3 regions of the Aliivibrio sp. 1S128 genome follow, and region 3 is predicted to be linked to each of the others. Evidence: riboswitches for the same ligand, from Rfam matches in the RefSeq annotation. Region 3 holds a riboswitch; each other region holds the start of a gene.

Region 1 (11,246 bases), on a different contig from region 3:
GGATCCCCCCCACTATAAGAACACGCGTGTTGGGAGTACTTATCTCGCAAATTACAAAATAAACGTCCGTAATAATAATCGTTTAGATCTATCTGTTGCATTTATGTGTGATTTATATTTAGATTACGATCTTATAAAATATAAATATAATTACCAGGATGCATTATGAAAACTTATTGGTTACCAATAGCTTTTTCTTTATTCGTTATAGGCTGCGCAACTCACCCCGAGACCCCAATAAAAGCAGATCCTAATTGGGTCAGTGAACAACTTGATAATGGACTTCGTTACCATATTTATCCAGACACAGAAAAAGAGGTCTCAGTAAGACTGATTATTCACGCTGGCTCATTTCAAGAGACACAAGACCAAAAGGGATATGCGCACTTCGTAGAACACATGGCGTTTAATGGAAGTGAACATTTTTCTCAAAATGACGTAATTTCTTTATTTGAAAATGCGGGACTCAGTTTCGGTGCTGATATTAATGCGTATACTTCTTATGAGGAAACCGTTTATAAGTTAGATCTTCCAAATAATAGTGAATTAAACAACGCACTTACTTGGATGCGAGATATTGGAGATGGTATTGAACTTTCTTCTAAAGAAGTAGAAAAAGAGAAAGACGTTATCCTTGGTGAATTTCGATATTCTCGGCTTGAAGAGAAAAACATATCGACACAATTTTATGAGCACATGACTAACAATTCATATGATGCTTATGATCCTCTTGGTGATAAAGAATCGGTTGTGTCAGCGTCTTCAGAAACATTAAGCGAGTTTTATAAGAAATGGTATCAACCACAATTAGTTGAAATCATTATCTCGGGAGACGTTACTTTAGCGCAAGCGACTAAACTCGTTAAAAAACACTTCACTTCTTGGGAAAAAGGCACCACTACGGTAACAACAATGGAAAAGGAGGTATTAAATACATCTGATTTTATTGGTTATATTGCGGGTGGCGAAGCACCAAGCATCAATATGATTATTGATCGTGGAAACGCGAATGTTCAAAGCAGAGAAAAACAACATCAGCTTTGGTTAGATTACATTACTCAAAAATTAATTGAACAAAGAATGAATGCTGCATTTTTAGATGCAGCAATGCCAGCTCAGTGGATTTATTCGACAGAATATTTTGTTTCAGACCGTCGCTATTCAATTTCTTCAGTATCATTCCCCGCACGTTACAGAGAGCAAAGTGAAACGCAATTTTTAGAGGTGTTGGCTTCTTTACGTGACTATGGTGCAACGGCCAATGAGCTAGAAGACATCGTAAAATATTATCAATATGAATTAGATAATATTGGTAAAAACCAAGATGATTTAAACGCGGTTGATCATGCTGAAAACAAATCAATGAATATCGTTAACCAGCAACCAAGTCAGTCTATTTTAGATTATAAAGAAAGCTTGGAAGCTTTTATCTCTATGGTAGATCTTACGGTTGTTAATCAACATATGGATGATTTGCTATCAAGCACTTACCAATTTGGTATTGGTTTAGATGCGAGTGAAAGTATTGATGCGACTAAACTAAGAATTCCTGAATTAAGATCTCTGTATAACAAGCAGGGTAATAAGCCTTTACTTAATAATGTTACCTCTGCTTTCCCAGTTCCTGCTATTTCTGGAAGTCTTCTTTCAGAAGAATTAATATCGAGCGAAAGAAACTTAACAAGCTGGACGTTAGATAATGGCATTAATGTACTGTATTTAAGAGATGTGAACTCAGGGGATGACATCAGTATCTCGTTAGCAAGCAAAGGGGGAATGGCAGCATTGACTTCAAACTTAATCCCGGCTGCAAACATTGCGATTCCTGTTGTTAGTCGCAGTGGATTAGGCGACCTTACTGGGTCTCAATTAGATGCCCATCTAAGACGTAATGATATTGAGCTTTATCCATATATTAACTTTACTCATCATGGCATTGAAGTCTTCACCAATAGAGAAGGGGTTGCAGAAAGTTTTGCTATCTTATCAACGTTGATGTCTGAGATAAAAGTCGATGCTGACCAGCTTAAAGCAGTAAAACAGGAGTTTAATCAAAACCGCAGTGCATACCTAGAAACGCCATTAGGTAAATTTACTCAAGCGATTAACCACAATACGTATGTAGTAACGAGTAGCCATCGATTACTGGAAGGCACTGGAGTGGCTGACGTAACTGATGATCAAATAAAACAAATACATCAATTATTATTCCAACAGAATAGAAATTATCAGTTAGTGATTGTTGCTGATCTTAAACCAACAGAGTTAAAACCATTACTTCGCCAATATGTGGCTAGTATTCAATTCGCTAATTCTGAACCAGTTAACTATGCCGCAGGCTACAAAGAATCATTTGAGCCTAGCTTTACAATGGCAGTTAATACCGAAAACAACAGTCACTATATCGCTCATTTTATTGCGAATAAGGCTGATGAGAAGCTATCTGCAAAAACCTTGTTTATGAACGATATGATGCAACGCATTGTATCTAAACGTTTGATGTCTTATGTGCGTGAAGAGCTGAGCTTAGATTATGCACCTTATGCAGAAATCATAAATTTTGATGGTGAGTTACGAAGTAATTGGATTGTTGGTGCTCAAGTTGCCCCAAAAAATGCGGAGCTTATTGAATCAGCGATAGATAAAGTGATTGCTGATTTATTAAATGGAGTGTCCGAAGAGGAAACCCGTTCTGCTGCAAAACAGTTAGTGGTTGATTTGTCCCCGATGAAAAATAACTCATCACAACAAGCCTGGCTATTTACGAGGTACACAATACATGGCTATGGAATTGATGCGTTATTGAATATTCAAAAGACAGCTGATTCTATACATTCGCAGGAGATGACGGCGTTAATCCAGAGTACATTTGGAGACGATGTTCGTAAGTCTACATACTTAGCAACACCAACAAAGCGATAAATTTCATTTTTTTATGTAAATAAAGTGTGATCTAGATCTTGTTTTTTGGAAGGTAAGCAGTACAATTCGTTGCTTAATTAATCGCTAAGGTTTTATAACAATGAATTACGATTTAGGTTCTGTCTATCTTGGTCAAGTTGCTGCAAAAAATATGCTGAACGAAGAAATGTATGGCAAACAGCAATCAAGAAAGAAAAAATCAAACGTAACTAAAAAACTTTGGAAAGGATTCGAAAGTGTAAATACTAAAATGGTTAATGCGGTGAGTGGTTACACTCCTGTACTTACTTGGTAAGTTATTTACAAGAGTTACTAAAAAGGCGCTTAAATAATTAAGCGCCTTTTTATTTGCCATTTATTAATGATAGGAGTAGCATTTCTTCTGTTGATTGGTATGCGTACCGTTCATCAGGTGATGGATTTCCACCTTTAACCGCTCTAATTTAGAGATAATGATTCCTACTGTAGCGTATCCTTATCAGATAACTCTGATAGTTTTTGGATAGATCCGTCTATAGTAGAGCTGTTTGTTATTTCTCTTCTCTTCTAAGATAGTCTATCCTTTTGATTAACCATATATTAAAAGATAGAAATTCATGGCACATCCTCTTAATCGAAATTTTCAAAATATTTTCCAAGTATTCCGTTGGTCTTTACTTATACTTCCGGTTGCTTTGCTCGTTGGTTCATTTAATGCCTTCTTTTTATGGTTGCTCAGCGAGGCAACTCAGACTCGAATCAATAACCCTTGGTTAATTTACCTTTTGCCTCTTGCAGGGTTAGTGATTGTTTATAGCTACCGTAACTGGGGTAAGAACTCAGCCGGTGGTAATAATTTGATTATGGATGAGATAAATCAGGCTGGTGAGGGGGTTCCAGTTCGAATGGGGCCTTTAGTTCTGATCACAACCGTTATTACTCATCTATTTGGTGGTTCTGCTGGTCGAGAAGGGACCGCTGTTCAGATTGGTGGTGCAACAACGGATTGGTTATCAAGAGTATTTAAGTTATCTGAAGATGACCGACGAATGATGCTGACTGCTGGTGTTGCTGCGGGTTTTGCTTCTATCTTTGGTACCCCATTTACTGGCGCTATCTTTGCGCTTGAAGTGTTATTTATTGGTCGAATTAAATTCAATGCAATCATTCCTGCTTTGTTAGCGGCAATTTTAGCGAATGTCGTCGCCTCTGCATGGGGTGCTCATCATACTCATTACTTAATTAGTTTTGATCAAGTCAGTACCTTGTTTGGTCATGTGGTTGATATTGATCTGGTATTGATGGCTAAGGTAATTGTTGCTGCGATTGCGTTTGGTTTTGTGGGTTATTTGTTTGGCGAATTAACCCATGGTTTTAAAGACCTATTTAATGCCACGTTAAAAAATCCATATCTCATCGTGGTTGTTGGCGGTTTAATGGTGATTGGTATCACTCAACTTATTGGTAACTACGATTATATTGGTATAGGGGTATACCCAAGTCGGGATGGCGGTGTGAGTATTACCTCCGCATTTAGTGCTGGCGGAGCAGAATGGTATAGCTGGATTTTGAAGTTATTGCTTACCGCGATAACGTTAGCTGCTGGTTATAAAGGGGGAGAAGTAACACCACTGTTTTTTGTTGGTGCAACCTTCGGTAACTTCTTAGCTTGGGTGATGGGAGCGCCAGTTGATCTGTTTGCAGCTTTAGGATTTTTAGCCGTATTTGCAGCAGCAACCAACACTCCGCTAGCGTGTACAATCATGGGGGTTGAGTTGTTTGGCGCGGATTACTTACCTTACTTTGCGTTAGCGTGTTATACCGCTTATTACTTCAGTGGTCATACTGGGATTTATTCATCTCAACGTGTAGCGGTATCTAAAACATTAGAGCATGGTCGTGATCATGATGGCTCTAATAAAATTGGGTCATATCGAGAATATAATTCATCGACGTTAAAGCACATGGCTAAAAAATTGATGAAAGGTGATAAGTAGTTTCACGTGGAACATTGCTATTACGGTAGATTGGAATCTAATTTACCGTTGTCTGTGAGTTAGAGTTGGACATGCTTTAACTCGCAAACTCCACCAACCAGCGTGAAACAATGCCTTTCTTCGTTTCAATTTCAATTTACTTTCTTTATACTCCGATAACGTTCAGTTTTTCACCAAGAAATTCTGAAAGAAACTTGTCGGAGTGCTTAGTACTTTTTTAAAGTACGAGCTGAGACCGCATTGCGGGATCCGTAGAACCTGATCAGGCTAATACCTGCGAAGGGAACAAGAGATAATCTACATCTTAGTTATGAAAAATAGCTGAATTATTTGATAGGTAATAGAATCATTATAATTTTATTATTATTGAAAGTAACATCGGCGTGAGTGATAAAAGCTTACAGATACATTTTATTTCATACTGAGAACCTCTTGCTACAACTCAAATCCGACAAGCAATTATTCTATTTTTACCAAGGAATTTTGCTATGTCGTCAAGTCGTAAACAAGCACGTTTAGATGCTAAAACTAATATCGAATCGTTATCGGTTCAACCATACCCCAACTCAAGCAAAGTCTATATTCAAGGTTCACGCTCTGATATTCGCGTGCCTATGCGTGAAATTTCTCTGGCTGATAGCTTAGTCGGTGGCAGTAAAGAAAATCCAATTCTTGAACCAAATGAACCTATCCAGGTGTATGACACGTCTGGGGTCTATACCGATCCAAATTACGACATTGATGTTTATCAAGGCTTGCCAAAATTGCGTGAGCGTTGGGTAGAGGAACGAGCTGATACAGAAATGCTAGGTGGGGTTAGTTCGGTTTACTCCCAAGAACGATTGGCTGATGACACATTAGATGAGCTTCGTTATGGCAATCTACCAACCATTCGTCGAGCGAAAAAAGGACAATGTGTTACCCAACTTTATTATGCTCGCCAAGGTATTATTACCCCAGAAATGGAATACATCGCGATCCGTGAAAACATGGGACGTCAAAAATTTGCAGATGAACAACTAAATCATCAGCATGCTGGCCACAGTTTTGGTGCCAACCTTCCAAAAGAAATTACCCCTGAATTTGTACGTAACGAAGTCGCCGAAGGGCGAGCGATTATTCCTGCCAATATCAATCATCCAGAAGCAGAACCAATGATCATTGGTCGTAATTTTTTAATTAAAGTTAATGCCAACATTGGTAATTCATCGGTCAGTTCGTCGATTGAAGAAGAAGTCGAGAAGTTGGTTTGGTCTACGCGTTGGGGCGGCGATACCGTAATGGACTTATCTACTGGTCGAAATATCCATGAAACTCGTGAATGGATTTTACGCAATAGCCCAGTACCCATTGGCACTGTTCCTATGTACCAAGCACTTGAAAAAGTAAATGGCGTGGCTGAGAACCTAAACTGGGAAGTGATGCGAGATACCTTAATTGAGCAAGCGGAGCAGGGTGTAGATTACTTTACGATTCATGCTGGATTATTACTTCGTTATGTACCAATGACGGCGAAAAGAGTCACCGGAATTGTCTCTCGCGGCGGTTCTATCATTGCAAAATGGTGTTTAGCGCATCATCAAGAAAGTTTCTTATATACGCATTTTCGTGAGATTTGTGAGATTTGTGCAAAGTACGATGTTTCTCTTTCTTTAGGGGATGGCTTACGTCCGGGTTCAATTGCGGATGCCAATGATGAAGCACAGTTTGCTGAATTGAGAACGCTCGGTGAGTTAACTAAGGTTGCTTGGGGATACGATGTTCAAGTGATTATTGAGGGGCCGGGTCATGTGCCAATGCACATGATCAAAGAGAACATGGACGAGCAACTCAAGCATTGTCATGAAGCACCGTTCTATACATTAGGCCCGTTAACGACTGATATTGCTCCTGGCTATGATCATATAACGTCGGGAATTGGTGCGGCCATGATTGGATGGTACGGCTGTGCAATGCTTTGTTATGTCACACCAAAAGAGCACTTAGGCCTACCGAATAAAGAAGACGTTAAGATTGGTTTGATCACCTATAAATTAGCCGCTCATGCAGGTGATTTAGCCAAAGGTCACCCGGGTGCTCAAATTCGAGATAACGCCTTATCAAAAGCCCGTTTTGAATTTCGTTGGGAAGACCAGTTTAATCTGTCACTTGATCCGATTACGGCTCGTGAATTTCATGATGAAACGCTGCCTCAAGAGTCGGGCAAGGTAGCTCACTTTTGTTCAATGTGCGGACCTAAATTCTGCTCAATGAAAATTTCACAAGAGGTTCGTGAGTATGCCAAAGATATTGATCAAGTTGCATTAGACCAAGCGATAAACATTAAGATGATTGACGATCCACTTGAAGGGATGCGTCAAAAATCAGCAGAGTTTAAGGCGTCCGGTTCTGAGCTTTATCATCCAGCTTTTGGTGCGGAAACACTGGAAAGTTAATTCTCTTTTTACCCATAAAATTACTATCAGTGTTTCACGTGAAACACTGATATGGAGTTCAAACGATGTATTTTTTCCCAGCAATAGATAGAGAAAAGTTTGGCCTTTACCCTGTGGTAGATGATGTGGCATGGATAGAAACCTTACTTAAACTTAATGTTCAAACCATTCAATTACGAATTAAAAACCCAGAACACCCTGATTTAGAAAACCAGATCATCAAAGCGATTAGACTCGGCCGTGAATATGATGCCCAAGTCTTTATTAATGACTATTGGCAACTAGCAATAAAGCATGGCGCGTTTGGTATTCATCTTGGACAAGAAGACATTGAAGTGGCCGATTTACTTGCCATCTCTGATGCCGGTATTTGTTTAGGGCTATCTACTCACGATGACAGTGAGTTAATGACCGTTAAAGCACTGAACCCAAGTTACTTAGCTCTTGGTCATATTTTCCCTACGCCGACCAAAGACATGCCATCAGAACCTCAAGGTTTAGTTAACTTAGCGAACAACAGAAAATTAGCGGGTGATATACCAACCGTTGCTATCGGTGGTATTGATTTAACGGTTGCTGAGCAAGTGTGGCAAACAGGCGTTGATAGCATTGCGGTCGTTCGAGCTATCACTCAAGCCGATAATATTGAAAAAGCCGTCAATCAGTTTTCTGCGATTTTAGCCCAACCAAGAACATCCGATTACCTTCTTAAAACGCAAAATGCACTTGAGGTGATGGATGAGTAATTTATTGATGGAAGGATTAAATGATCAAGATTTCCTTCGTTATAGCCGACAAATCATGTTGCCTGATATTGGTGAGCGAGGACAATTGTCTCTTCGAAATAGCACCGTGCTAATGGTTGGTTGCGGAGGGTTGGGATCATCTGTTGGAATGTATTTGGCTGCTGCTGGCGTGGGAACGTTGATTATTGCCGATGGCGATGACGTTGAACTTAGTAACTTACAGAGGCAAGTGGTTTATCGTGAGCAGAGTATAAAACAGAATAAAGCGTTAGCGATGGCTCAAGAACTGCAATCGATAAACAAGACGATCACGATTGAGGTGATAACGAAGCACCTAACAGAACCTGCGCTTTCACGATTCATTACTCAGGTCGATGTTGTTCTGGATTGCACTGATAACTTAACAACACGTCACAATATTAATGCCGCCTGTGTTCAACATCAGGTGCCTTTAATTTCTGGCGCAGCGATTGGTTGGCAAGGACAATTGATGTTGTTTTCAAATAAGGGTGATGAGTTAGGCAACACATCGTCGTCTTGTTATCACTGTCTGTTCCCTTTTATTGAAAGCCAACAAACGAAAAACTGTCAATCTTTCGGAATTATTGGGCCAGTGGTTGGCATGATAGGCAATCTACAAGCCTTAGAGACAATTAAGTATTTAACGAAACCTGAGTGGATGGCATGGAGTTCACTGCATCAATTTAATGGTAAGTCATTATCTTGGTCGACGATGGGTATTCCCAAAGATCATTGTTGTCCTGTCTGTCAGTCACCAAGTGATTTTAACGATGTTTCACGTGAAACATGTAATAAAGAGAGAGAATCGGTCAGTGAATAATTTAATTAGTGTGGAATTAAATGGGGTTGTGCATCGGGTTGAAAAGAAAATGACGTTATTCATGTTTCTATCTCATCAACAAATAGAAACTCAAGGGTGTGCGTTAGCTATTGACCAACAAATCGTTCCTCGAAGTGAATGGCAACAACGTGGTTTATCTGACGGTGAATCTATTTCCTTATTCCAAGCCATTGCAGGAGGCTGATATGACACAACCATTGATTATCGCAAATACACCATTTTCTTCTCGGTTGTTTACTGGAACAGGAAAATTCCCCAATTCGTTAATAATGCAGCAGGCATTAATTGAGTCGGGTTCTGAGCTCGCAACGATGGCATTAAAACGAGTGGACGTGAGCAATCCTGAGGATGACATTTTAAAGCCAATTATTACAGCGGGCATAAATTTACTGCCTAATACATCTGGAGCTAAAAATGCCCGAGAAGCGATTTTTGCGGCTCAGTTAGCCAGAGAGGCATTGCAAACTAATTGGTTGAAATTGGAAATCCACCCAGATCCAAAATACCTAATGCCCGATCCGATTGAGACATTAAAAGCGGCGGAAGAATTAGTTCGCCAAGGATTTATTGTATTGCCTTATTGCCACGCTGATCCGGTGTTATGCAAACGACTTGAAGAAGTCGGTTGTGCGGCAGTGATGCCGTTGGGTGCGCCTATTGGGTCAAACAAAGGCATTGTGAGTCGTGATTTTTTAGAGATTATTATCGATCAAGCAAAAGTGCCCGTTGTGGTTGATGCTGGAATTGGCGCACCATCGCATGCGGCCTTTGCGATGGAGTTGGGTGCTGATGCGGTATTGGTGAACACCGCGATTGCTGCAGCAAGAAATCCAGTGGCGATGGCTACGGCATTTAAGTTGGCGGTTCAGTCTGGACGATTAGCGTATGAAAATGGGTTGGCGTCTGTGAGTTCTCAAGCGGTGGCATCGAGCCCATTAACGGCATTTTTGGATTAACTCCCGAGGCTAAGGAAAGACGATGACGTTTACTGATGAATGGAAAAAACTGAATTGGGATGAGGTCAAACTCTCCATCTACAGTAAAACAGCGCAAGACGTAGAAAGAGCGTTGAACAAACCAAAGCGTAATTTAGACGATTTTAAAGCGTTAATCTCACCAGCCGCAGAAGGGTATTTAGAGCAAATGGCTCAAGAATCCGCGCGGCTGACTCGCCAGCGATTTGGCCATACCATGGGGTTTTATATTCCTCTTTATCTTTCGAACCTATGTGCAAACGCGTGTACTTATTGTGGGTTCTCGATGGAGAATCGAATTAAACGAAAGACCTTGAATCAAGATGAAATTGCTAACGAGATTGATGCGATTAAAGCGATGAATTTTGACAGTGTACTTTTGGTGACTGGAGAGCATGAAACCAAAGTTGGGATGAATTATTTCCGTGATACGGTTCCTCAAATTAAGCGGTCATTTAATTATTTGGCCATGGAAGTTCAACCATTAGATCAACACGAATATGCAGAACTAAAAACATTGGGTTTAGATGCCGTGATGGTGTACCAAGAAACTTACCATCCATCGACGTATGCGGAACATCATTTGCGAGGTAACAAAACGGACTTTAACTACCGCTTAGAAACGCCGGACAGATTAGCCAAAGCAGGGATTGATAAAATAGGCATTGGAGCCTTGATTGGTTTAGAAGAGTGGCGCACCGATTGTTTTTATGTGGCTGCGCATTTAGATTACTTGGAGCGTACGTACTGGCAAACAAGGTACTCGATTTCCTTTCCACGTTTGCGTCCATGTGAAGGCGCTTTGCAACCCAAATCAATCATGAGTGATAAACAGCTTGTGCAGTTAATCTGTGCATACCGTTTATTAAATTCGGAAGTTGAATTGTCACTGTCTACTCGTGAGTCTGAATACTTTAGAGATAATGTATTATCGCTTGGAATTACTTCTGTTTCTGCAGCATCAAAAACTCAACCTGGAGGTTATGCAAATAACGAAGAGGCATTAGAGCAATTTGCTATTAGTGATGAGCGCTCAGCGTCTGCGGTTGCACAAGCGGTTAAGGCGAGGGGTTTTGAACCGGTATGGAAAGATTGGGAGCGAAGTTATTCGGGATAGTTAGCTCTCATGACAATTGAGTGTTTCACGTGAAACCTATTTAAAAAATGAATACAAAAATGCCACGTTAATTCGTGGCATTTTAATTTTTAATAATTAGTTTACGTTGATTAACTTTCGTAGCTTAATTCAGCCGTTGCTTTTCTTAGCCATTCTTTCACTTTGCCATCAACTAATGGGCCGACGTCATTCCATACTTTTTGATGGTAATTGT
Region 2 (11,246 bases), on a different contig from region 3:
GCCGTTTCACGATCAAACGTGATAGTACAACCTTCATAAGGTAAACCTGGGTAGCTCGACACCAACATATTTTCTGCAGGTGTAACAACAATGGCATTTTCACCTTTGTCATCCTGATTCAAACCAATAGTATCAAACAGGTTTAATGCAAAATTAACTAGATTAATATCGCCATCTGTCGCCGCAATTTTTTCGGCAAGTTTTTTTGCTTTATCACCGCCATTAGAATGAACTTCTAATAAACGATCTCGCCCTTGTTCTAACTGTACTTTTAACGCTTTGTTTAATGCCGCTGACTCTTCAATCAGAGGTTCTAATCCATCTGATTTACCCGTTGCTAAAATAGCGATAATCGCATCCGAGAATTTTTCATACACAGCACGACCAGTAGGACAGGTTTCACCAAAGGCATTAAGGCCTTCATCAAACCAACGAGCCAGTAATTCTTGAGATGTGCCTTGTAGATACGGAACATGGATTTCAATATCACGTTTTTGACCAATACGGTCCAAACGACCAATACGTTGCTCAAGTAGATCAGGATTAAACGGTAGATCAAACATCACTAATTGATTAGCAAACTGGAAGTTACGACCTTCAGAACCGATCTCTGAACAGATAAGAACCTGAGCCCCACCTTCTTCTTGTGCAAAATAAGCAGCGGCTTTATCTCGTTCGATAATAGACATGCCTTCATGGAAAACCGTACCACGAATACCTTCACGCTCACGTAATGCTTGTTCTAGTTGCAATGCAGTTGAAGCACGAGAAGCGATAATCAATACTTTCTCGTTACGGTTTTCTTTTAGTAATTCAAGCAACCAGTTTACACGGGGATCAAACTGCCACCACGTCGCACTATCACCTTCAAATTCTTGAAAGATTTCTTCTGGATAAAGCATTTTCATTGCACGAGCTTCATCACTCATGCGGCCGCCCATCATAGTCGCAACACGCATTGACGTTGCGTACTGCGATGGTAGAGGCATTGGCATTAAATTTAAGTTACGTAATGGGAAACCTTTAATTGCAGCACGAGTATTACGGAATAACACACGCCCTGTACCATGACGATCCATTAAGTTATCGACTAACTCTTGACGTGCCTTTGCTTGTTCTTCTTCTGATGCAGAAGATTCAATAATTCTAAATAGAGGCTCAGCATCTTGCTCAGAAAGCAGATCTGCAATGCGATTTTTCGCTTCATTCGATAGCTTATCACCACTCATTAACGCTGTGACCGCATCAGCAACAGGCTGATATTGACGCTCTTCTTCAACAAACGCGTCATAATCGTAGAAACGATCTGGATCTAATAAACGTAAACGAGCAAAGTGGCTTTCATGACCTAGCTGTTCAGGCGTTGCCGTTAGCAGTAAAACACCTGCCGTTTCTTCTGCAATCGCTTCAATCACTTGATATTCACGGCTTGGTTTTGTTTGATTCCACTCAAGGTGATGTGCTTCATCGACAACAAGAAGATCCCAATCAGCTTCAACCACTTGCTCAAATCGACGTTTACTTCTGCGAATAAAATCTAATGAACACAATACAAGTTGTGCCGTATCAAATGGGTTTTCTGAATCCGCATAAGACTCAATGCAACGCTCTTCATCAAAAATAGAAAAATGCAGGTTGAAACGACGCATCATTTCGACCAACCATTGATGTTGCAACGTTTCAGGAACAACAATTAATACACGCTCTGCACGACCAGAAAGTACTTGTTGGTGAATGATCATACCGGCTTCAATCGTTTTACCTAAACCCACTTCATCGGCAAGTAAAACACGAGGGGCATAACGACGGCCAACTTCTTGAGCAATATATAGCTGATGAGGGATCAAACCAGCACGCATACCACACAAACCACGCATTGGGTTTTTATGTTGTTCATATTGATTTTTAAGTGCACGGAAACGTAGCGCAAAACGATCCATACGGTCAATTTGACCAGCGAATAATTTATCTTGAGGTTTATTAAAACGGATTTGGTGGCTTAATAACGTTTCTCGAAGAACTACGTTTGCTTCATCAGTATCTGTTCTTGTACCAATATAAGTTAATAATCCACCCTCTTCGATAACGTCTTCAACTTCCAAAGACCAACCTTCATGACTTTCAATTGTATCGCCTTTATTGAACATCACTCGGGTAACGGGTGCATCCTGTTTTGCGTATAAACGGTTTTCTTCTGATGCGGCAAAAAGTATAGATACGGTTCTATCGTCAACAGCAACCACTGTTCCTAAACCCAAATCACTTTCTGTATCACTGATCCAACGTTGGCCCAAAGCAAATGACATAGTAGTAATACACCTCAAAATTAATTAATTTATTTTATATAGAGTGAGAATTTATAATGAACCGAGAATAGACAGCCTTAAAATGGCGAGGTTCAAAAGGGCGCCAATCTTACTGTATGAGAGCAGTTAGGTCACGCCTATTTATCATAAAACTGAGTGTAGTCGATTATACCCAATTTGAGAGTGAAAAGTTTACTTAACCGCTTGTAAGTATCGCACTAATTGCATCGGATTATCTTGCGTTTCTAGGTCGCTCATATTTCCATAACTCAATATTTTCTGCTGACATATAAAAGCATAATGAGAAGCCAATGCTTTTGCATCCTGCAAACTGTGCGTTACCATCAGTACAGTTAAATTTTGTGTTTCAATTAATTGCTTTATCAACAAAATCATCTCCTCTTTTAACATGGGGTCAAGAGCAGAAAAAGGCTCATCTAAGAGTAACACTGGCTTCTTTTGAACAAGACATCGAGCTAATGCTACACGCTGTTTTTGTCCTCCTGAAAGTTGATCAGGCAAACGATGTAATAATGTATCGACACCAACTTGTTGAGCTGCATTTTGTACCTGATTTTTCTCAATATCTGTCAGACGCAAATTTGCTTTTATACCCAAACCAATATTATCTGCAATCGATAAATGGGCAAAAAGATTATGCTCTTGAAATAGCATCGACAATGGGCGTTGATGAGGCGCTAGTGATAACAAGGATTGTTGCTCAATAGTGATATCACCAGATTCAGGTGTAATAAATCCTGCTAATAAACTGAGTAATGTACTTTTCCCTGCGCCACTAGGCCCTAGAATTGCAACGACATCACCTTGATTTACTGCCAACTCAAATTCAAACAACTCTGAATGGTAACGATATTTCACATCAGAAAAACTTAACATTATGCTTCACCTTGATCCTTAGAGGAAAATAGCCATTCCACGATGCTAAATACCCCCACACTCAAAACTAATAAACTTAGAGAAATAACGGCGGCAGCCTCCATTTGATAGCTACCTAATAATTGAAATAGGTATAACGGCAAGGTTCTAAAATCTTGACTGCCAAACAAGGCGATAGCACTTAAATCTCCTACTGACATAATAAATGCTATCGCAAATGCATGAGCCATTGGCTTTCTTAACGCTCGCCATTCAATCAATCGAAAACGAGTAAATCCGTAAAGCCCTAAGCTTGCTGATAATAGTTGATATTGTTGTGCAATATGAAGTAATGGTTGAGCTAATGTTTTTATCACATAAGGCAGAGCCATTAATGCATTAACCAGTACCACAACCCAAATCGCTATTGAAAATACGTCCGTTATGTTTCGCAACAATAAAAATAACCCAGTGCTAATCACTAATCCTGGGGTGACTAAGATCATCGTCCCCATCAAATCTAATTTATCCGCTAATAAACGCTTTTGATTTAGTCTTAATGCTCTTGTCGTATGCAATAAAATAACGCCAAAAACCATAGCTAGTATTGCTGCACTTAACGCTACAATCAAAGAGTTGACCAATGCTAACCAAAATTCAGACGATGTTAGCACTGTTATCAACGCTGAATTTAGACCACTAATCACAACCATAAATAGCGGCGGTAATAAGAATAAAATAAGAAATACAATCCAAACTCTATCCCATAGTCGCTCTTTGGTTGAATCTTGATATAGCACTGCTTGATGTATAGACGCCGAATCAACAGCTACCGATGTTGAAAAACGTTGGATAATTAAAGAAAGTACGCCGCATAATAGCATCTGCCACAAAGCTAAAATTGCACCTGATTGTAAATCAAAATCAAATTTAATTGCTTGATAAATCGCGAGTTCAATTGTCGTTGACTTAGGCCCCCCCCCTAACGCCATGACCGTAGCAAAACTGGTAAAGCACAACATAAAAACCAAACCAGCAACATGAGGAAGTTGCTGTTTAACTCTAGGCCAAGCAACCAATCTATACTTATTCCAACCAGCTAATCCTAAATGAGCCGATAATTGGTGCTGCTCAGTAGGAATTGAATCTAAGGTTTGTAAAAAAAGTCGTGTCGCAAAGGGAAAATTAAAAAAAACATGCGCCAGTAAAATGCCATTTAAACCATAAATAGAAAAAGGAAGTGAATAACCAAAAGACGCCAATAGATCAGCAAGGAGACCGCTATTCCCATAGATAGACAATAAACCAAACACACCAACCAACACTGGTAAAACAAGCGTTGTAGCACAGAGTTTTAGCAACAAGCCTCGACCTAAAAATTGTCGACGTGATAATGCATATGCGGTCGGAATCGCAAGGCTAATACTAAGTAAAGTGGATAGAAATGCTTGGTATAAACTAAATTTCGTAATATAGCGGTAATAAGGATCAAACCAAATTAGACTTAAATCCAAGCTTGGTGATTCAAAAAACAAAGCACTGATCGCTCCACCAACAAAGCCAACGATAACAATTGCAATGAAATATCCCAAAACAGGGACAGAGTTATAAGAAGAGGTAATTTTCATAGTTGCCAAAAGAAAGGAGCACAATAGTGCCCCTTATTTCAATATTAGAATGTCAGGGCGTGTTGCCACTCACGGATCCATGATTTACGTTGTTGCGAAATCACTTGTGAATTAAATGACAGTGCTTTACTTGGTACTGTTAAGCTATCAAACCCCTTAGGTAAAGCGACATCCGTCACAGGATACATCCAGTTACCTGTTGGCATCGCTGATTGAAACTTATCACTTAAAACAAATTCAAGGAACTCATCCGCTAGTTTATTATTTTGAGAGCTTTTTACTTTCGCCGCCACTTCTACTTGAGTGTAGTGACCTTCAGAAAAATTAGCCGCTGCAAATCTATCGTCTTTTTCAGCAACCAAATGATACGCTGGAGAAGAGGTATAAGATAAAACTAAATCAGATTCGCCTTCTAAAAACATATTGTAAGCTTCAGACCAACCTTTAGTTACGGTAACCGTTTTCTTAGCCAGTTGTTTCCATGCTTGCGGCGCATCATCACCATAGACTGATTTCATCCACAGCAATAAACCTTGACCTGGTGTTGACGTTCTTGGGTCTTGATAAATGACTTTTAAATCATCACGAGTTTCAACTAACTCTTTTAAACTTTTTGGTGGATTTTTTACTTTTTCTTTATTGTAAACAAAGGCAAAGTAACCAAAGTCATAAGGAACAAAGGTAGTATCGTTCCAGCCACCCGGTAAAGTGACAGAATCGGTATTAACTTGGTGCTGAGCTAATAACCCTGTCGCCTTCGCTTCTGCCATTAAGTTATTATCTAAACCTAACACGACATCTGCTTTTGCATTTTTTCCTTCTAAACGAAGTCGATTCAAAATAGAAACACCATCATCAAGTGCAACCAATTTTAAATCACAACCACATTGCGCTTCAAAAGCCGCTTCAATGGTTGGTCCTGGGCCCCAATCAGCGGCAAAAGAATCATAGGTATAAACAGTTAGGGTATCTGCAGCAGAAACAGAAAAAGAAGATGCCGCGACGATAGCTAACGCTGTCGGCAATAATTTAAATGGAGAGGAAATAGAAAGAGTGTTCATTATGTGCGCTTACATCCTTTTGAGCGGCACAGAATTAAGTTGATATTCTCAAGGAGGATGTCATCTCAATCCCTACGCCAGCATTATCTGATTCAGGTAGTACGGGTTTAAGCCAGTATTCTCCAATACTCACTAATCTCAGCTAGTCGCTCCCCGATGAGAGGCCATATTGTATGTGTGAATGATTTAATGAGCCAGAGGTTTATTAAACCTTCTGACGCTGATCATATCCCCAGCGAGGAACAAGCCCTTGCTCTACACCTAAATGGTCTAATATCCGGGCAACCATAAAATCAATTAAGTCTTCAATAGATTTAGGTTGATGATAAAAGCCTGGCGCTGCTGGCATAATCGTTGTGCCCATTTGAGATAGCTTCAACATATTCTCTAAATGCAACGTTGAAAATGGGGTTTCTCGGACAACAAGAATTAATTGTCCACGTTCCTTTAATACGACATCAGCAGCGCGTTCAATAAGATTATCTGAAATACCGTGAGCAATAGAGGCAACACTACCTGCAGAGCACGGGCACACAATCATTTGTTTTGGTGCCGCTGAACCTGAAGCGACAGGAGAGAACCAATCTTCTTTGCCGCACACTGTTAAATTCTCAGCCTTACAGGCTAAGTGCTCAACCAAAGCCACTTTCATTGCATCAGGGCCACTTGGTAGCTTTAAATCATGCTCTGTTGCCATCACTACTCGAGCAGCTGACGATATTAAAAAATAAACATGATAATCAGCAGCAAGTAAGCACTCTAACAGCCTTAATCCATAAGGAGCGCCTGATGCTCCTGTCATGGCTAATGTGATCGCTTTCTTTTTGGATTTCATTTATTGGCTCAACTTATCAAGTAATTTACCGTGAATGCCTTCAAAACCACCATTGCTCATGACTAATATCTGATCGCCTGGTTGTGCTTCTGCCACAATCATATCAACAAAGCAGTCAATATCATTATGGGTATAAGCGGGCTGAGTGCATTGTTGTGCAACATCATCTACCGACCAAGTGATATTATCTGGCTGGAAAAGATAAACCGAATCGGCTGCATGCAGAGAAGCCGCCAACGTATCTTTGTGAACGCCTAATTTCATGGTGCTTGATCGAGGCTCTAGTACCGCAATAATTTTCTTATCGCCCACTTTATTACGTAAGCCACCTAGCGTTAGATCAATCGCTGTCGGATGATGTGCGAAATCATCATAAACGCTCACACCATTCACTTCACCTTTCAACTCAAGACGACGCTTAGTATTAATAAATTTACCTAACGCTTCACAAGCTAAATCGGGAGTAACACCCACATGACGAGCAGAAGCTACCACCATCAATGCATTACTGACATTATGATCGCCGACTAAATCCCAATCAACCTGACCAACTTTCTCATCTTCAAAGTAAAGTTCAAATGAACTGCCGTCTTTCTTAAGCTTATTAGCTTTCCATTGACCACCTTCACCAGTAAATTCAAGCTCACTCCAACAACCTTGAGCGAGTACTTGCTCTAGTGGCTTATCTTGTGTTGGTGCAAAAATACGTCCGGTACTTGGAACCGTTCTAATTAAATGGTGGAATTGACGCTGAATAGCAGCAAGATCATCAAAAATATCGGCATGATCAAACTCTAGGTTATTCAGCACTAAAGTTCGTGGACGGTAATGAACAAACTTTGAACGTTTATCAAAAAAAGCACTGTCATATTCATCCGCTTCAACGACAAAAAACATACTTTCGCCTAATCGAGCGGATTCTCCAAAATTACCAAGTACGCCACCAACTAAGAAACCAGGTTTGTAACCACACTCTTCAAGAACCCATGCAAGCATACTTGCTGTCGTTGTTTTACCATGCGTTCCTGCAACAGCCATAACCCAGCGATCTTGCAATAGAAACTCTTGTAACCATTGTGGCCCTGAGGTGTATTTAAGATTTTTATCTAATACATACTCGACACAAGGGTTACCACGACTCATCGCATTACCAATCACAACAAGGTCTGGAGCAGGATCTAGCTGACTTGGATTAAAGCCTTCAATAATCTCAATGCCTTGAGATTCTAATAACGTACTCATCGGGGGATATACGTTAGCATCGCATCCCGTAACTTTATGCCCAAGTTGACGAGCCAATGTTGCAGCGCCTCCCATGAAGGTGCCACAAATACCAAGAATATGAATATGCATAATAAAAAACCGTCTTATATTAAATTAAGTGAGTAACCTCGATACAGAGTTACTTCAATACTCTTAAAAAGTTCTATGTTATAGAATGAATTACAGCAAACAGTAACACAACTACTGTAAAAATAAATCAGTACCTAACCCCACTTATCATTGATATCTAATAACAGAGAATAAAGGAATAACTATGTCTGAAATAAGAACCCTCGGTGAGTTTATTGTTGCAAAGCAACATGACTTTCCTCATGCAAGTGGAGAGTTATCATCACTAATTGGTTCAATTAAGTTGGCTGCTAAAATTGTAAACCGTGAAATTAACAAAGCTGGACTTGTTGATATTACTGGTGCTTCTGGTGAAGAAAATATTCAAGGTGAACAACAACAAAAACTGGACCTTTACGCTAACGATAAATTTAAAGCCGCATTAGAAAATCGAGATCAAGTCTGTGGCGTTGCGAGTGAAGAAGAAGATGAAGCGGTTGCTTTTAATAAAGAACTAAATCAAAACGCTAAATACGTCGTATTAATGGACCCATTAGATGGCTCATCAAATATTGATGTCAATGTCTCTGTAGGTACTATTTTCTCTATATACCGTCGTATATCCCCAATTGGAACTCCGGCAATAGAAGAAGATTTCCTCCAACCAGGTAATAAACAAGTAGCTGCGGGTTATATTATCTATGGCTCTTCTACCATGCTTGTTTACACAACAGGAAATGGTGTTCATGGGTTTACTTATGACCCATCCCTTGGGGTATTTTGTTTATCTCATGAGAATATGAAAGTCCCTGAAGATGGAAGTATCTATTCTATTAATGAGGGGAATTACATTCGATTCCCTGAAGGAGTTAAACAATATCTAAAGTATTGCCAAGAAATAAAACCAGAAGATAACCGCCCATATACTTCACGTTATATCGGGTCTCTTGTTGCAGATTTCCATAGGAACTTACTTAAAGGTGGGATCTATCTCTACCCAAGTACTCAAGCTTACCCAAATGGTAAATTAAGACTACTTTATGAATGTAATCCAATGGCAATGCTAATCGAGGAAGCGGGGGGTAAAGCGACAGATGGTGAGCAACGTATCCTTGATATCAAACCAACAGAATTGCACCAACGTGTTCCCTTCTTTGTTGGGTCTATCAATATGGTAAATAAAGTTCAGGATTTTCTGGATGAATGGCAAGATTAATAATTAATTTCATATAGTTCAGATACAAAAAAACCGAGTCCTAAGACTCGGTTTTTTCTTGAAACTACTACTGATTACTCAGCTGCAGCTTCTACTTCTGGGCGATCTACAAGCTCAATGTAAGCCATTGGCGCTTTATCACCTGTACGGAAACCGCACTTCAGAATACGAGTATAACCACCAGCACGTTGTGCAAAGCGTGGACCTAACTCGGTAAATAGTTTTGCTACAACTTCGTTATCACGAGTGCGAGCAAACGCTAGACGACGGTTAGCAACACTGTCTGTCTTAGCTAATGTAATCAAAGGCTCAACTACACGACGAAGCTCTTTTGCTTTTGGTACAGTCGTCTTGATAATCTCGTGACGAACCAAAGAGCAAGCCATATTGCTAAACATAGCTTTACGGTGGCTGCTGTTGCGGTTGAGTTGACGACCACTCTTACGATGGCGCATGACCTAATCCTTCTAACTAGATAATTAGTGAACTGATTAATCTTCAGCGATAGACGCTGGTGGCCAATTCTCTAGGCGCATGCCCAAAGAAAGTCCACGTGAAGCTAGAACATCTTTAATTTCAGTTAAAGACTTCTTACCAAGGTTTGGCGTTTTAAGTAGCTCAACCTCAGTGCGCTGCACCAGATCACCAATGTAGTGAATCGCTTCTGCTTTCAAACAGTTAGCAGAGCGAACCGTTAGTTCAAGATCGTCTACAGGACGCAGTAGGATCGGATCGAACTCTGGCTTTTCTTCTTTCTCTTCAGGAACTCGTACATCACGAAGATCTACAAATGCATCCAGTTGTTCAGCTAAAATTGTAGCTGCACGACGGATAGCTTCCTCAGGATCAAGTGTACCATTTGTTTCCATATCGATAACAAGTTTGTCTAAGTCAGTACGTTGCTCAACACGTGCCGCTTCAACCGAGTAAGAAATTTTATCTACTGGGCTGTAAGTTGCATCGATAAGCAAACGACCAATTGGACGCTCATCTTCTTCAGTATGGATACGCGCTGTTGACGGTACATAGCCGCGACCACGCTCTACCTTGATTCTCATGCTGATTTCAGCATTGTCATCAGTTAAGTGGCAGATTACATGCTCTGGGTTCGCAATCTCAACATCACCATCATGGGTGATGTCACCTGCAACAACAGGGCCTGCACCAGACTTGTTAAGAGTAATGATAACTTCATCTTTACCCTCAACCTTAACGGCAAGGCCTTTAAGGTTTAGAAGGATTTCAAGGATATCTTCCTGAACACCTTCTTTGGTGCTGTACTCATGTAATACGCCTTCGATTTCTACTTCAGTTACGGCACAACCCGGCATTGAAGATAGTAAAATACGACGTAGAGCGTTACCTAGAGTGTGGCCAAAACCACGCTCTAATGGCTCAAGAGTTACTTTTGCGTGAGTCTGGCTAACTTGTTCTATGTCAACTAGACGCGGCTTTAGAAATTCTGTTACAGAACCCTGCATTGTGTCCTCTCTTTATTTAAACCTTACTTAGAGTAAAGCTCGACGATCAAGTGTTCGTTGATGTCGGCAGACAAATCAGAACGTTCAGGAAGACGCTTAAACGTACCTTCCATTTTGCCAGCATCTACTTCAATCCAAGTTGGTTTTTCGCGTTGTTCAGCAACTTCTAGAGCAGCTTTAATACGTGATTGCAGTTTAGCTTTCTCACGAATTGAAACAACGTCGTTAGCCGCAACTTTGAAAGAAGGAACGTTAACTACTTTACCATTAACTAGAATAGACTTATGGCTAACTAGTTGACGAGATTCGGCACGTGTAGAACCAAAACCCATACGGTAAACTACGTTATCTAGACGACCTTCAAGAAGTTGAAGTAGGTTTTCACCTGTGTTGCCTTTAATACGAGCAGCATCTTTGTAGTAGTTACGGAATTGTTTTTCTAGAACGCCATACATACGACGAACTTTTTGCTTCTCACGAAGCTGAACGCCATATTCAGATAGACGACCGC
Region 3 (11,246 bases):
GAATGGACTCACTACTTTCTGAGCCTCCAACATGGCCAGAGCCAACACGAGATGTGAGTGAGTTACGTTTAGCGATAAAATTTAAACCAAAGTCGGGTTTCTTAAAGCATTTACAAGACAGTGCGACCTTGTATGTGGATATTGTCGATTATCCGGGTGAATGGTTATTGGATTTACCGCTTTTGGATATGGATTATTTAGCGTGGTCTAAACAACAGCAATCGAATTTAACTGGGCATCGTAAAGTGTTGTCTGAAGCTTGGTTGCAAGAAGCGAAGAAGTTAGATCCTCTAGCGCCTGTTGATGAAAAGCAACTTGCTCATATTGCTGAGTTATTTACACAATATCTTCATGATTGTAAGGATTCTCAGGGATTACATTGGGTTCAGCCGGGCCGTTTTGTATTACCTGGAGAGCTAGCAGGCGCGCCTGTTTTGCAATTCTTTCCTTTTATGTTTTTGCATAAATACACAGAAGAAGAGTTGGCAAAAGCGAAGAAAGATTCAAACATCGCCGTGCTTAAAAAACGTTATCAGCACTACCAACAACATGTAGTGAAGAAGTTTTATAACGAACACTTTAGACATTTTGATCGTCAAATTGTATTGGTTGATTGCTTACAGCCGTTAAATGCGGGTGAACAATCATTTAATGATATGCGTCAGGCTGTCGATCAGTTGATGCGTAGTTTCCAGTATGGCAAAAGCTCAATGCTTAAACGTCTGTTTTCCCCAAAGATAGATAAAGTGTTGTTTGCTGCCACCAAAGCCGATCACGTTACGCCTGAACAACACCCCAATATGGTGTCGCTGTTGCAACAAATGATCCACCAAACATGGCAAGAAACCGCTTACGAAGGCATTAAAATGGAGTGCATGAGCATTGCCTCAATTCAAGCAACCACCGCGGGAATGATTGAGGACGACGGTGAATTATTTTCCGCAATATCAGGGGTCACCGCCAATCAAACACCGATGATGATGTTTCCGGGTGAGGTGCCTAAACGTATTCCAAGTAAAGCGTATTGGGAAACAAAACCTTTTAATTTCATGAGTTTTCAGCCGTTAGAAAGTGAGACTGACAAACCGCTACAACATATCCGTATGGATAAGGCGATGCAGTTTTTATTAGGAGACAAATTAGTATGAGTGAATTAAAAAAACAGCGCGTATTTCAATCTGAGCCTCAATTTACAGAAAATGAGCAGACTACAGAATCGCTGAATACTCAAAAACTGTTCGAAGAAACACAAACTTTTATTCCTCAAGCGATTGAAGACGAAAGTGAATTGGATGATCTTGATATTGAAACGCCATTAGTGAAAAAGAAAACCCATTGGAGTATTAAAACACTGATTGGTGGTTTCCTTGGATTAACAGTATGGCAAAGTGTTGATCATGTTATTACCGCAATTCAATCGGCTGATTTTCTGTCATTAGGCTGGGCTGGGTTAATTAGCCTTGCAGCAATCATGGGGGTTACTGCTATTGGTCGTGAATTATGGACATTGCGTAAACTTAAAAACCGAGCTGAAATTCAACATCAAGTAACTGAATTGGTTGAAGGCAATGGTATTGGTCAGGCAAAACCGTTCTGTGAAGCATTAGCTAAGAAAGGAGCGACGGCGAATACGGCAGAATATACGCGCTGGGAGAACAGCATTGAATCGCATCATAATAACGCTGAAGTATTTGAAATGTATGACAGCATGGTGGTGTCAGAGCAAGATAAACGAGCAAAAGCATTAATTAGTAAACACGCAGGTGAATCAGCATTGATGGTGGCATTAAGTCCATTAGCTGTGGTGGATATGTTATTAGTAGCGTGGCGTAATATTCGATTAATCGAACAAGTTTCTCAAGTTTATGGGGTAGAGCTTGGCTATTGGGGCCGCTTACGTTTGTTCAAAATGGTTTTGCAAAACATGGCGTTTGCAGGAGCAACTGAAATGGTGACGGATGTTGGTGTTGATATGCTATCTACTGGCCTTGCCGGTAAATTATCAACCAGAGCAGCACAGGGGTTAGGGATTGGTTTATTAACGGCACGTTTTGGATTAAGAACCATGAATCTAATGCGTCCATTGCCATGGCAAGTAGGTGAAGCTCCAAAGCTTTCTGATATGCGTAAAACGATAGTTGCTCAATTAGCATCCAAATTGAGTTCTCAAGATAAGAATTAACTAATACAGTTATCATTCTCATAAAAAAGCATACTATTTACAAATCGATTAGTGATAGTATGACGGCATTAGTCGGGGAGCCAATAGGCTGAGATCGCAATAGCGAACCCGTTGAACCTGATTCAGTTAGTACTGACGTAGGGAACTAATGGTCCTTTTGACACGATCTTTCAATTAGATCCGTTTCTTTTGGTGAGATCTACGTCTATACGTACTTGTTCTCACTCGACTGTTTTTCCTGACCGTTAGTTAGGGAAAATAAGTATGCCTTCATTAAACAACACTGCGCTTTTATCTACATTATCTTCTACCACACCGATTGTATTAACTATTGCTGGCTCTGACAGTGGTGGTGGTGCAGGGATCCAAGCTGACATCAAAGCAATTTCTGCAACCGGCAGTTATGCGTGCTCGGTGATTACCGCATTAACGGCTCAAAATACGCAGGGCGTGACGGGCATTTATCCAATCAGCAGTGAATTTGTTGAGCAGCAACTGGATGCTGTTTTTTCTGATTTAAATGTTATCGCCGTTAAAGTCGGCATGTTAAGTGATTCTGATATCATCCGCTCGGTTGCGAAAAAAATAAAACAATACTCTCCTCGCTATCTTGTGGTTGACCCTGTTATGGTCGCGACCAGCGGTGATCTTCTTCTAAAATCGTCTGCTATTGAAAGCCTTAAATCTGAACTGCTTCCCCTTGCCGATGTTATCACGCCAAACCTACCAGAAGCCGCAGCATTGATTAATGCGAAAGTACCCGAAAGTGAAGTAGAAATGACAGCAATGATCGATGAACTTCGTCAATTAGGTGCTAAGTCAGTATTGCTAAAAGGTGGGCATTTAGAAAAGGATGAAAACAGTACCGATTTGCTGATTTTATCTGATTCCATAGAACGTTTATCGACACCTCGAATTGAAACTCGCAATACACACGGCACGGGCTGTACATTATCGTCAGCGATTGCTTCGTATTTAGCGCAAGGTCATGAGTTACAGGCGGCAGTAACACTAGGTAAGCATTATATTACTCAAGCGATTATTCATGCGGATGAACTGAATATTGGTCAGGGACATGGGCCTGTGAATCACTTTTTTGCTTTACATACTCCAGAGTAATGGGGGTGAATAATCGCATTGGTGCCGTCATTTCTAATGGGGCGTTACAATATAAAGACAGCGAACACCCTATTATTTTCAATCTAAATATGACGATCCCTAAAGGAAAATGGACAGCCATATTAGGAAAGAGTGGTTGTGGTAAAACATCGATATTGCGTTATCTCGCCGGATTATTGACCGATAAAGTCGTGTGGTCAGGGGATGTTTCGATTGATGGCGTAAACGCATTAGAAGGCAATATCGCGTACATGGCGCAACAAGATTTATTGATGCCGTGGTTAAACGTAATAGATAATGTCTGCTTTGCCGATAAGTTTGCAACGAACTCCCGCTTTAATTCAACGAAACCGAATTCGGATAAACACAGAGCGCATGAACTTTTAGAGTTAGTTGGACTAAAAGGGCATGAGTTTACGATGCCGTCGCAATTATCGGGTGGGATGCGCCAGCGTGTCGCGTTAGCTCGAACATTAATGCAAGACAAGCCAATGGTATTAATGGATGAACCTTTTTCTGCGTTAGATGCCGTCACTCGTTATCGCCTGCAAGATCTTGCTGCTCAAGTGCTAGCAGATAAAACCGTTTTATTGATAACGCATGATCCACAAGAAGCGTTAAGACTGAGTGATGCGGTTTATATCATGCAAGGACAACCTGCTTCAGCGGTCTCCTTACCCGTTCCAAGTACGTCGGTACCTCGCAAGATTGATGCGGAGTTAGCTGCACTTCAACAACAGATAATTGATACGTTAGAGGTCGATTATGTCTAAATCACTTCTTATAAATTCGACATCAGCAACGATAGGAAAAGTAACGCCAAAACCAATGCTACAAAGCGTGAAATCCTTAATAAGAATCTTAATCAGTGCGGTGGTTATTCTTGGGTTGTGGCAATTCATCGTAATCGTTTTTGCTTTACCAAGCTTCATTTTACCGAGTCCATTGGCTGTCTTTACTAAATTAATACAACGATACGATGTGCTACTTACTCATTCATGGATAACGGCTCAAGAGATCTTGCTTGGTCTTGGCTTGGGCCTTTCTATGGGGTTGTTATTTGCGCTTCAAATGCTGTTGTTTGATCCACTTCGCCGTTGGTTATTACCAATTTTAATTGCGAGTCAAGCAATCCCCGTTTTTGCTATAGCACCTATTTTGATGTTGTGGCTAGGCTATGGCATTGCATCAAAGGTCGTGATGGCGGCATTAATTATCTTTTTCCCTGTGACTACCTGTTGTTATGACGGGCTGCGAAATACCCCTAGTGGTTACCTTGATTTAGCCCACACGATGGGTGCATCAAAATGGCAATTATTAAAATACGTTCGCTTACCTGCGGCTTTACCTGCCTTAGCATCTGGTATTCGTGTTGCTGTTGTTGTCGCGCCTATTGGTGCGGTCGTTGGTGAATGGGTAGGGTCAAGCGAAGGCCTCGGCTATTTGATGCTGCAAGCGAATGCTCGAATGATGATAGATGAAATGTTTGCTGCGTTATTTATTCTCGCGGCGTTATCCGTCAGTTTGTATTTTCTTGCGGATGTATTGATTCAAAAACTCATACCGTGGCAACACGATAAGTAAATTCATAATAAAAGGACTCATTGAATAATGAAAAATAGAGTAATTAAAGGGGCGATGGCTCTGCTTATTTCAAGCTACTCCATGATGGCAAGCGCGGAAGACAAAGCGATGACATTAATGTTGGATTGGTTTGTAAATCCGAACCATGGGCCAGTGGTTATCGCACAACAAAAAGGCTACTTCAAAGAAGAAGGCCTAAATGTGACGATTCAAGAACCCGCCGATCCAAGCATGCCGGCAAAATTAGTGGCGGCCAATAACATTGATTTAGCGATTTCTTACCAAACCAGTTTAACGATTGATGTAGCAGCAGGCTTACCGTTAATTCGTTCGGCAACCCTTATCGCCACGCCATTAAATACCTTAATGGTACTGGATAACGGCAAGATAAACTCTTTAGCTGATTTGAAAGGCAAGAAGATCGGTATTGCAATTGCGGGTAATGAAGACGCTACGATAGGAACGATGCTGAATACAGAAGGGGTTGATTTTTCTGAGGTTAAAATCATCAATGTAGGCTGGGCATTATCGTCGTCATTAGCCTCAGGAAAAGTGGATGCTATTTGGGGAGGATTACGTAATTTTGAAACCAATCAATTGGCATTAGAAGGTTACAAAGCGAAATCTTTTTTCCCAGAAGAGCATGGTGTGCCCTCGTATGATGAGCTTGTTTTTGTTGCGAATGCCAAAACATACGATGCCGATGCGCTAAAGAAATTTAATCACGCTATCGAAAAAGCGACACAATTTATTGTGAATCACCCTGATGAATCGTGGAAAACCTTTGTTTCTTACGCGCCAGATACCCTAAACAATGAATTAAATAAACGCGCATGGAATGACACGTTAACGCGTTTTGCCTTACGCCCATCAGCGGTTGATTTAGAACGCTACAATCGCTTCTCTGAGTTTATGTTCGAGCATAAGATCATAAAAACACAACCTAAAGCCCAAGATTTTGTGCCGGTGTTGTAATCCATTTTCCCTGTTTATTTTTAGAGAATCAGTATGAATCATCAAGACTTAATTCAAGCGTGTCAAAACGAGTGGACCGAATACACCGAGCATAGCTTCGTTCAACAATTAGCGCTTGGAGAGTTGGCGCATTCGTCATTTCTACATTATTTAAAGCAAGACTTTTTGTTTTTAAAGCAGTACACCAGAGCGTATGCCTTAGCGATTTATAAAGCGAGAACGTTAGCGGAAATGCGAATGGCGTTACCGAGTGTACAAGCGTTATTGAGTTCTGAAATTGCACACCATGTGACTTATTGTGGTGAGTGGGGCGTGTCAGAAATAGAGATGGAAGCAGAGCCAGAAGCCTTTGGCACGGTAGCCTACACTCGATTTGTATTAGATACCGGTATGTCTGGTGATTTCATTGATTTATATGCAGCATTAGCGCCCTGTTCTATTGGTTATGGGGTGATTGGTGCGCAATTGCTAGCAAGAGAATCAACTAAGCTAGAAGGCAATCCGTATGCGAATTGGATCAAGATGTATGGTGGTGAAGAGTTTCAATCAGGCGTGCAAAAAAGCATTACACAGCTAGATGAATTACTTGCCGATATCGATCTTAATAGTCAGCGTGGACAGCGTTTGTGTCATATTTTTAAAACGGCGACTCGTATGGAAGTGGCGTTTTGGCAGCAAGGATTAGATGAAGCCTAATTGTTGATGATTAGTACTTTATTAATGAAAAAGCGAACGAATTAAGGAAGAACAATGACAGTCATGAACACGCAAGAAATTATTGAAGCATTGGCAATGTTACGCGAGAAAAAGCCATTAGTTGTGAACATTACTAACTATGTGGTGATGAATAACACCGCGAATGCGTTATTGGCGCTAGGTGCGTCACCAATCATGGCGCACAGCCAACAAGAAATGGCAGAGATGATGAGTTTCTCTGGTGCGTTGGTGATCAACATCGGTACATTAGACAGCGTATGGACACCAAGAATGCATTTCGCGGTAGAGCAAGCGAATCTCAATAATAAAGTGGTGGTGCTTGATCCGGTAGGATGTGGTGCAAGTCAACTTCGTACCCAAACCGCGCGTCAAATCGCAGAAGCGGCGAATACACTGATTATTCGAGGCAACGCCTCTGAGATCATCGCATTAGCAGGTGAAAACGCAAAGAGCAAAGGCGTAGATGCATTAGACAGCAGTGATTCTGCATTAGGTGCGGCTTGTTATGTCGCGCAGCAGTATCAATGCAGCGTCGTTATTTCGGGTGAAACCGATTACGTTGTCACAAAAGAGGCACAGTATAAATTAAATAATGGCCATGCGATGATGCCTTTTGTTACGGGAATGGGTTGTACTCATACTGCATTAACGGGGGCTTTTGCGGCAATAGGTGATCATTCAGGGGTTGCTGCGACGGCTGTTTTAGGTGTTGCAGGTGAAATCGCCGCAGAGCAATCAGCAGGCCCAGGTAGCTTGCAAATGAACCTATTAGATACGCTTTATCAGTTAGATGAAGAAACGCTTACACATCGTTTGAAATTAACGATTAATGCATAGGTTTCGTAATATGAATAACCTTTATACATTATATTTAGTGACTGACGATCAACAAGACATTGATACGTTGTGCCACGTTGTTGCAGAGGCAATAAAAGGCGGCGTAACCATGGTGCAGATCCGTGAAAAACATGGTGATGTACGTGCTTTTATTGAACGCTCATTGGCGATAAAAGAAGTATTAAAAGACAGTGGGGTGCCATTGATCATTAATGATCGTGTTGATGTGGCATTAGCGGTGCAAGCGGATGGGGTTCATTTAGGTCAATCGGATATGCCTGTAAACCTTGCTCGTCAATTGATAGGCTCTGATATGATTTTAGGCTTGTCTGTCGAAAATGAAACGCAGTTGCGTGAGGCGCAAGATCTACCTGTTGACTACCTTGGTATCAGTGCGATATTTTCTACGCCAACTAAGACTAATATTATTAAAGAGTGGGGCATTGACGGTTTAACGAAAGCGGTTAAAGAAAGCAAACTCCCACTTGTTGCCATTGGTGGAATTAACGAAACGAACATTAAGAAAGTAGCAGATACTCAAGTGGATGGTATTGCTTTAGTGTCGGCAATTTGCCATGCAACATCGCCAAAGCAGGCAAGTGAAGGGTTACTTGAATTGATGGGACGTTAATTGTTCTATTAGTTAGCTTATCAATATGAAATTTGAGCACTTTAGGTGCTCTTTTTTAGTGATTTTTTCATTTTATACATCGCTTTATCTGATTGTATTAATGCTTCTTCAAAGTTTTCTTTCGTTGCTTTTTCAATCCCGTATGAGAATGAAATAAGATCATTTTCTAATGTTTTATAAACACTAGCGATATATGAGTTTGCTCGATTAGGCTGAGTGATAACAATAAATTCGTCTCCCCCTGCTCGAAAAGCCATTTCTTGTTTTAAGCAATGCTCTCTAAGAACTTGAGCAAAACGAATGATCATAAGATCGCCAATGGCATGACCTTTCATGTCATTTATTTTCTTTAAACCATTTAAATCAAAGTAAATTAGATCAAACGATGATAATGAGATATCGGTAAACTTTTTTCGGTTATATAGTCTTGTCAAATCGTCTTTCATACTTTCTTTTATAATATTTGCCACTATCGTTGTTAGCCCGATAGCAATTAATAAGAAAGCGACTAATAACGTTCCATCATCGAGAATAGTATCAATGATTTCATAGTTGTCAGAATATTTATCAAAGAATGGAATTTCAGTTAATAAATCATAACATTTATTAAATAAAAGTAGGTAAGCCCCATTCATTATTTTAGAGTATGGAATAAGGTGTGGCTTTACCGTAAGGAAAATATAAACAAGTAAAATGAGCGTAGCACCTTCAAAAAAAACATCTGAAATAGAATCAAAACCTACATAACGACTCATTGCAACGATGGCAATTAATAGTAAGGTTGAAATACCGACAGCGATGATAGAAACATTAGATTCAGGCATATTAGTTCAATCTATCCTTGTTGGGTTGATGTTAAGAATACTTAATTTTCCTCAAAAAATAAACGAAATATTTCAACATTACAGGCAATTTAAATGATCGTTTAATATAATAGTACATAAAAAATGCAATTTTATAAATATAGGGTGTTGTTACCGTGAAATGAAGGGTTATTATTTTTATAAATGAAAGGTCGGCGGCTTACAATATAGAAATGTATTGATTATCAATGGTTAATTAATTGATCTACTTTGGTGAGAAAGACTATATATTTTATAATGATGAAAATTAAATAAAGTAGCTGTGGTACAGGTAGGCCACAGCTACTTTATTCTAGCTTATTTTAACTGAGCTTTTATCGTTGCTTCTAATTGGTCTTGAGGAATAAATCCTGGGATAATTTCATCGCCAATGATCAAACTTGGAGTGCCTCTTAAACCAAGTTGAGAGAATATGTCTTCATTTTTTTCAACAAGTTCTTTTTTCTTTTGATTGGGCGTTAAATCTTTCTGAGTATCAGTAAGATCGGCAATTTTCATGATTGATGTGCTGTCATGTCGTGATGGTTTTGCCATCATTAGACGATGTACCTCGGCAAATTTAGAACGGTCATTTTCCCACACATTTAATGCGTACCATGCTGTATTGGTTTTTAGTCCTGGGATCATGCGCTGTTGAAATGGGAGCAGAACATTTACAACGCGGATTTCTGGATGTTTTTTAATCACTTCAATTAATCCTGATTCTAAACGCTTACAATAAGGGCAGTTATAATCGGTGAAGTTGATGATCGTTAGCTTTGGATTTTCAGCACCAAAATAAGGTTGTTCAGGGTTGTTGTATAAGTAATCATGATTCTGTTTTAAAGTATTTTCCAGAGTTTGTTGTCCATCAATATATTGAGTTAAATTTGAATGTAACCCTTCAATAATGTTTGGATTTTGACGTAATAGATCGGATATTTCAGTTAATTGCTTTTCTTGGTTTGGCGTAAGGCTTTCTGCTGAGACCAATGGTGAGAATACAAGACTTGCTGCGATTGATACGGATAATAGTAATGATTTCATGGAGTGACTCCTAAGCGAATAATAAACGTAGCCACAAGCCCATTGGGGTTGTAACGCCAGTTGTAATTGAAGATATTTCACCGTTTTTTACGATGACGATCGATGGGGTAGCCGTAACTCCCCATTCTTTACTAATACTGCCCGTTGAATCATTAATCACGGGAAACTCATAGCCTTTGTAATTCATGAATGTCGTTAACCGAGTATTATCACCGGAGGTTATAGCGACAGAAACAACGTGATGCTCACTTGATAACCAACTCACGCTTGGGCTAACAACATTGCACACTGGGCACCATGTACCCCAAAAATAAAGTAAGACGGGTTCATCTTGACTCATCTTCTTAATGTCTACCCATTCGCCCTCGATTGTGTTGATTGACAGGGAAGGAATAGTTTCTGATGGCATGTCTTGGCTACGCCAAAAATCAACGGCAATAGAAAACAAGGTAATGATAAGCGTGAATTTGACGATCTCTTTTACCCAACGGGTGATCTTTTCTTTCATCGTTTGTGTCTTTTTTGGCGTTATGTCTTTCTTTGCCATTAGTCTGTTCTCCCTGCATATTCCATGGCTTGAATAACATCATCACTGGTTAATAGCACTGACAATGGTAATCCCTGAGGCGCATTGGGGCCATAAACGACATTGAGTGGCACCCCAAATCGTTGATGGCTTTTTAAGTAATTGGTGATTTTATCGCTTGGGTGCGTCCAATCGCCTTTCATGGTAATGACGTTATCTTGCTGTAATGCTGAATACACAGGATCTTGCAAAATCACACCAATCTTATTGGCCTTACAAGTAATACACCAATCAGCCGTTACATCGACAAAAACCGTTTTTCCTTGTTTAACGTATTCATCAATGGCGTGCTCATTAAGTGGCTGCCAAGCAAGGTTATCTTCAATAGGGCTAGCCCAGTGTTTTGTTGTCATGCTGCCAATAATTAGCGCAGCACTACTTGCAAATACAATGACAGCAATAATCGCAATAACAGTGTTTTTACCTTGGGTTTTACCTATTTGATACAGTAAGTATGTGCTGAGTAATAACCCAATAATGGCAGCTGATAGCCCACCAATAAATGGTGTAAGTAAACTCAGTAACCACAATGTGGTGATTAACATCATGAGGCCAAAAATGAGTTTGACTTTATTCATCCACATGCCCGGTTTTGGCATAAACGAAACAAGGCGAGGGAATAAAGCAAAAACCAACCAAGGTAGTGCCATACCTAACCCTAAGAAAGTGAATATCATCAACATTTCAAGGGTACTTGCACCTAATGCAAAGGCAACCGCGGTACCC

Evidence for each region. Region 3 has a riboswitch for thiamine pyrophosphate ahead of thiD (bifunctional hydroxymethylpyrimidine kinase/phosphomethylpyrimidine kinase). Riboswitches for the same ligand answer to the same signal wherever they lie in the genome.
Region 1: it holds a riboswitch for thiamine pyrophosphate, as region 3 does, so the genes downstream of both, thiC (phosphomethylpyrimidine synthase ThiC) here and thiD (bifunctional hydroxymethylpyrimidine kinase/phosphomethylpyrimidine kinase) in region 3, are expected to answer to the same signal.
Region 2: it holds a riboswitch for thiamine pyrophosphate, as region 3 does, so the genes downstream of both, thiB (thiamine ABC transporter substrate binding subunit) here and thiD (bifunctional hydroxymethylpyrimidine kinase/phosphomethylpyrimidine kinase) in region 3, are expected to answer to the same signal.

Annotation. Positions count from the first base shown of each region.
Region 1 is NZ_MAJV01000002.1:11-11,256, forward strand. Features, by position in the region: gene A6E03_RS00880 (pitrilysin family protein) at 166-2,922, shown strand; gene A6E03_RS00885 (hypothetical protein) at 3,023-3,217, shown strand; fluoride riboswitch at 3,325-3,391, shown strand; gene A6E03_RS00890 (voltage-gated chloride channel family protein) at 3,519-4,898, shown strand; TPP riboswitch at 5,087-5,200, shown strand; gene thiC (phosphomethylpyrimidine synthase ThiC) at 5,387-7,333, shown strand; partial or broken gene thiE (thiamine phosphate synthase) at 7,408-8,079, shown strand; gene A6E03_RS00905 (HesA/MoeB/ThiF family protein) at 8,072-8,920, shown strand; gene thiS (sulfur carrier protein ThiS) at 8,913-9,125, shown strand; gene A6E03_RS00915 (thiazole synthase) at 9,127-9,897, shown strand; gene thiH (2-iminoacetate synthase ThiH) at 9,920-11,032, shown strand; gene A6E03_RS00925 (aminopeptidase P family protein) at 11,143-11,246, opposite strand, start outside.
Region 2 is NZ_MAJV01000179.1:89,516-100,761, forward strand. Features, by position in the region: gene rapA (RNA polymerase-associated protein RapA) at 1-2,306, opposite strand, end outside; gene thiQ (thiamine ABC transporter ATP-binding protein) at 2,499-3,203, opposite strand; gene thiP (thiamine/thiamine pyrophosphate ABC transporter permease ThiP) at 3,203-4,810, opposite strand; gene thiB (thiamine ABC transporter substrate binding subunit) at 4,855-5,871, opposite strand; TPP riboswitch at 5,924-6,037, opposite strand; gene A6E03_RS19490 (flavin prenyltransferase UbiX) at 6,077-6,706, opposite strand; gene mpl (UDP-N-acetylmuramate:L-alanyl-gamma-D-glutamyl-meso-diaminopimelate ligase) at 6,707-8,059, opposite strand; gene fbp (class 1 fructose-bisphosphatase) at 8,244-9,254, shown strand; gene rplQ (50S ribosomal protein L17) at 9,329-9,709, opposite strand; gene rpoA (DNA-directed RNA polymerase subunit alpha) at 9,746-10,735, opposite strand; gene rpsD (30S ribosomal protein S4) at 10,759-11,246, opposite strand, start outside.
Region 3 is NZ_MAJV01000025.1:396,409-407,654, forward strand. Features, by position in the region: gene A6E03_RS06045 (YcjX family protein) at 1-1,148, shown strand, start outside; gene A6E03_RS06050 (YcjF family protein) at 1,145-2,182, shown strand; TPP riboswitch at 2,246-2,343, shown strand; gene thiD (bifunctional hydroxymethylpyrimidine kinase/phosphomethylpyrimidine kinase) at 2,447-3,301, shown strand; gene A6E03_RS06060 (ABC transporter ATP-binding protein) at 3,301-4,074, shown strand; gene A6E03_RS06065 (ABC transporter permease) at 4,130-4,885, shown strand; gene A6E03_RS06070 (ABC transporter substrate-binding protein) at 4,913-5,860, shown strand; gene tenA (thiaminase II) at 5,894-6,556, shown strand; gene thiM (hydroxyethylthiazole kinase) at 6,611-7,414, shown strand; gene thiE (thiamine phosphate synthase) at 7,425-8,045, shown strand; gene A6E03_RS06090 (GGDEF domain-containing protein) at 8,087-8,869, opposite strand; gene A6E03_RS06095 (DsbA family protein) at 9,206-9,934, opposite strand; gene A6E03_RS06100 (protein disulfide oxidoreductase) at 9,945-10,481, opposite strand; gene A6E03_RS06105 (protein-disulfide reductase DsbD) at 10,481-11,246, opposite strand, start outside.